DNA from 2 places in the Kitasatospora sp. NPDC087315 genome. Region 1 is predicted to be linked to the other one. Evidence: riboswitches for the same ligand, from Rfam matches in the RefSeq annotation. Region 1 holds a riboswitch; the other holds the start of a gene.
The links. Region 1 has a riboswitch for cobalamin ahead of metE (5-methyltetrahydropteroyltriglutamate--homocysteine S-methyltransferase). Riboswitches for the same ligand answer to the same signal wherever they lie in the genome.
Positions count from the first base shown of each region.

Region 2: linked by a shared signal. The riboswitch ahead of ACIO5D_RS10630 (HoxN/HupN/NixA family nickel/cobalt transporter) and the one ahead of metE (5-methyltetrahydropteroyltriglutamate--homocysteine S-methyltransferase) in region 1 are both predicted to bind cobalamin.

Region 1 covers NZ_JBIUYD010000001.1:541,961-544,151, reverse strand. Annotated here, with positions in the region: gene metE (5-methyltetrahydropteroyltriglutamate--homocysteine S-methyltransferase) at 1-838, opposite strand, end outside; cobalamin riboswitch at 975-1,200, opposite strand; gene ACIO5D_RS02345 (ABC transporter substrate-binding protein) at 1,280-2,176, opposite strand.
Region 2 covers NZ_JBIUYD010000006.1:88,677-90,867, forward strand. Annotated here, with positions in the region: gene ACIO5D_RS10630 (HoxN/HupN/NixA family nickel/cobalt transporter) at 1-924, opposite strand, end outside; cobalamin riboswitch at 956-1,149, opposite strand; gene ACIO5D_RS10635 (metalloregulator ArsR/SmtB family transcription factor) at 1,231-1,614, shown strand; gene ACIO5D_RS10640 (hypothetical protein) at 1,677-2,191, shown strand, end outside.

The DNA of each region.
Region 1 (2,191 bases):
TGGCCGCGCCGGGACCGGTGAAGTCGAGCCCGACGCCCTCGATCGGGGCCTTGGCCAGGACGGGCAGGGCCTCGCCGGCGCGGTCGAAGTAGGTCGCGACCAGCAGCTTGGGCCGGTCGGTGAGCCCGCCGAGCTCCCGGTAGACGCGGGCGGCGGCGGAGAGTTCGGCCGGTGTGCGGTCCTGGACGAGGGCGGGCTCGTCGAGTTGGACCCACTCCGCTCCGGCGGCGCGCAGGTCGGCGAGGAGTTCGGCGTAGACGGGCAGCAGCCGGTCCAGCAGGGTGATCGGCTGGAAGTCCGCGGTGACCCCGGGTGCGGGCTTGGCGAGCAGCAGGTAGGTGAGCGGGCCGACCAGGACCGGGCGGGCGGTGTGGCCGAGGGCGATCGCCTCGCGCAGCTCGCCGACCGGCTTGGCCGGGTTGGCGGCGAAGACCGTGTCCGGTCCCAACTCGGGTACGAGGTAGTGGTAGTTGGTGTCGAACCACTTGGTCATCTCCAGCGGCGCCACCTCCTGGGTGCCGCGGGCCATGGCGAAGTAGCCGTCCAGCGGGTCGGCGTCGACGGCGGCGCGGTGCCGGGCGGGGATCGCGCCGACCGCCACCGTGGTGTCCAGCACATGGTCGTAGAGCGAGAAGTCCCCGGTGGGGACCTCGGTGACACCGGCGTCGGTGAGCCGTCGCCAGGTGTCGCGCCGCAGGTCCGCGGCGGTGGCGTACAGGGCCTCGGCACTGATCCGGCCGGCCCAGTAGCCTTCGATCGCCTTCTTCAGCTCCCGGTTCGGCCCCTGCCTCGGGTAGCCGTACACGGTGGCCTGCGGGGTGGTGGAACTCGTTGACACGGAACTCTCCTTCGCGAGTCGCGCTGCGATCCCGGGAGAGCGCGAGGAGGCGAAGGTACGACAGGGGTGCGCGGCACCAGAATGTGCCCGCCCGCTCCGCCGACCCGCCCTCGAGGTCACCGAGATCACCGCGTGCGGGGTGCACGCGGGCAGTGGCAGGTCTTCGGACTCGCGGGCACGCCGGGCCTGTCGGCCTTCTCCGGCACCTACTGGCCGTCGCTTCCCGGGCCCCATCGGGGTCCAGTGCGTGTGACGGCGGTCGTTCCCACTCACCGCTGCGGGGCAGTCCCGGATTCACACCGGGTTCCCTCTTACGACGCCATGCCTGGAGGACATGACGAACCGACTGCACCGCACAGACTAGGGCCCGCGGGGCCCGCCGTCACCGCCCGTCCGAATGCCGGATGGCCGGATGAGACCGATTCCGGGCAGGTGGCCGCCTCAGCCACGCTGTGACCCGGTCCCGTCGGCGGTCGCGGTGCGGTAGAACTCGGCTGCGGTGACGGTGGCGGGGACGCCGAGTTCGGCGGCGACCGCGGTGATCGCGGTGGCGCCGACGGCGAGGTCGGCTTGGCCGTCGGTGGTGAAATGCGGTGCGATGAACGTCTCGTAGTGGGCTCGGGCTTCGTCCGCGGTGTGCCGACCGAGGAACGTCCGGATGTGGCGCACCGTGGTGTCGGGTTCGTTGTGGATCACCTGCAGGGCACGCCGGTGGGCTCGTACGACGGCCTGGACCGCGGGGTCGTCCGGGTGGAGGTGGGTGGGGTCGACGGCCACGCCTACGGTGGGGATCCTGAAGTGGTCGCCGACCCAGGCCAGCACCTGCCAGCCGTACTCGGCGGCTACCGCTTCCGGTGCCATGGTGCTGCCGACCAGGGCGGCGTCGATCCCGCCCTCGTGCAGCCGGCGCAGGTCCATGCCGTAGTCGCCGGGCGGGCGGACGACGGTGTGGATGTCGCGGTCCGGGTCTAGGCCGGCCCGGCGCAGCACGATCCGGGTGAAGCACCCGGGTGCGGTGTGCGGGGCGTGCACCGCCAGCCGTCGGCCGGCCAGGTCGGCCAGGGAGGTCAGGCCGGGGCGGGCGAGGAACCAGAACAGCGGGCGGTGGGTGTTGACGCTGAGGGCGACCCAGGGGGTGCCGTCGGCCAGTCGGGACAGCAGTGCCCGGCCGAGCCCGATGGTGGCGCCGTGGCGCAGCCGCTCCTCGTCCCACGAGCAGCCGTCGTGCAGCGCGACGTGGACGCCCTCGTCGGCGTAGTAGCCCTGCTGGTCGGCGATGTAGGCGGCCAGTTCCTCGTGCAGGCCCCGCCCGACGTAGGCGAGATCGATCGTGTACATGAACGTTTTTCCTTG
Region 2 (2,191 bases), on a different contig from region 1:
CTCGATGGTGCCGATGATGAACGCCACCGCGATCGACAGCCCAGTGATGGTCAGGTTGTAGTACACCTTGCGCACCGGATTGGCGAACGCCCACTGGTACGCGAAATTCATGAACGTCCCGTCCAGCGTGTCGAACAGGCTCATCCCCGCCGCGAACAGCAGCGGCAGGCAGATGATCGCGTACCAGGGCAGACCGGCCGCCGCGCCGGAGCCGGCCATCACCATCAGGGTCACCTCGGTCGCGGTGTCGAAGCCGAGGCCGAGCACCATGCCCACCGGGAACATCTGGCCGGGCCGGGTGATCGAGCGGGTCGCCCGGTTCAGCACCCGGGCGAGGAAGCCGCGCGCGTTGAGGTGCTCCTCCAGCTCAGCCTCGTCGTACCGGCCGGCCCGCATCGACCGGAACACCTTCAGGATGCCGAGCAGGGCGGCCAGGTTGAGCGCGCCGATCAGGTAGAGGAAGGCACCGGAGGCGGTGGTGCCGACCACGCCCAGCCACTTGTGGGTGGTGGAGTCGTCGTCCATCAGCGTGTTGGCCAGCTGCGCCCCGCCCGCCACCAGGGCGGCCATCAGCACCACCATCGAGGAGTGCCCGAGCGCGAACCAGAAGCCCACGGAGACCGGCCGCTTGCCGTCCGCCATCAGCTTGCGGGTGGTGTTGTCGATCACCGCGATGTGGTCGGCGTCGAAGGCGTGCCGCATGCCGAGGGTGTAGGCGGTGATCCCCAGGCCCACACCGAAGACCTGGGTGCCGACCGTGTACTCGTGCGGTGCCACCAGGAATATGAGCGTCCCGAACGCCGCCACGTGCATGGCCAGGATCACCCCCATCAGCCCGGCCGTGCGGATGGTGTCCTGGCGTTTCCAACGGAAAGTGGGCAACACCGGCGGTGTCGCCGGGGTGGCGGTTTCGGGCAGGGTCATCTTCGGATCACGCTCCAGCACCTCGTGGAATGGCTTCGTGAGATGCCGTGGCCGGTCTCCTGGCTTACGGGGCTTCCGTACCCGCCTTCCCAGGCGCGCGAGGCGCCCAGTGGCGTCGTGGGTACGGACGACTCCCCCCGATCACAGTGGCGAGGGCCGCTCCGGACTGGGATCCCTGAGGATCCGTCACCGGTCTTCCCGAGCACCACGGCGGGGAACACCGTAGGGCCCGTGGGACACCCTTGCAAGGCTGCGCACCTGCGCAGGTGTTCAGAATCACAGGACGCGGACTGCAAGAATGGGGCCATGCATCTCGTACCGGCCGACCGCGCGGGCCACCGCACCATCGACGGACACCGGGTCTGCGAGGCCATCGCCGCGATCGGCGACACCGCGCACGTCCGGTCCTGGGCCGAGCGGTTCTCGCTGCTCGCCGACCCCGGGCGGCTCGCCCTGCTGCTCGCCCTGCACCGGGCAGGCCCGCTCGCCGTCACCGACCTCGCGGTCGCCACCGGCATGCGTGACCCGGCCGTCTCCCAGGCCCTGCGCCTGCTGCGCACGGCCGGCGTGGTCAGCGGCGACAAGGACGGCCGCGTGGTGCGCTACCGGCTCGTGGACGACGGCATGCGCCCCCTGCTGGACTCGTGTGCCGCCGCCGAGCACCACGAGCCCTCCGCGGCCGCCGGCTGACCGTCCCTCGGGGACAGCCGGACAACCGCCCCCGGCCAGGGGCGGTTCAGTACGATCTTCGTGTGCCGTTCCGCCCGCAGGCCCGCGCCTGGCCCGATGACGACCGCTGGGACACCCGGCCCGTCAGGGCCCGCGTGCTGGCGGTCGCCCGCACCCTCACCTCCGCCACCCGGGTACTGGACGTGCTCACCCTGCTGCGCGGCCAGGACGGCATCCACCTCTACCTCACCGTCAACCCCGGCTCCGCGTTCTCCACCGGGCTCGACGGCTTCCTCGCCGGCCTCACCGGCATCACCGTGCTGGACTGGCGCGAGGCCACCCGGCGGCGGTTCGACCTCGCGGTCGCCTGCGCGGTGCACCGCTCGATGGCCCGGCTGAAAGCCCCGCTGATCGTGCTGCCGCACGGTGCCGGCTACAACCGCCTGGTCACCCGGTCCACCGGCGACACCGTCTCCGCCGCCGGCCTCTCCCGCCGCGAACTCACCCACTGGGGGCGGGTGTTCCCCGCGGTGATCGGCCTCTCCCACGAGGAGCAGCTCGACCGGCTGCGGATCTCCTGCCCCGAGGCCCTGCCCCG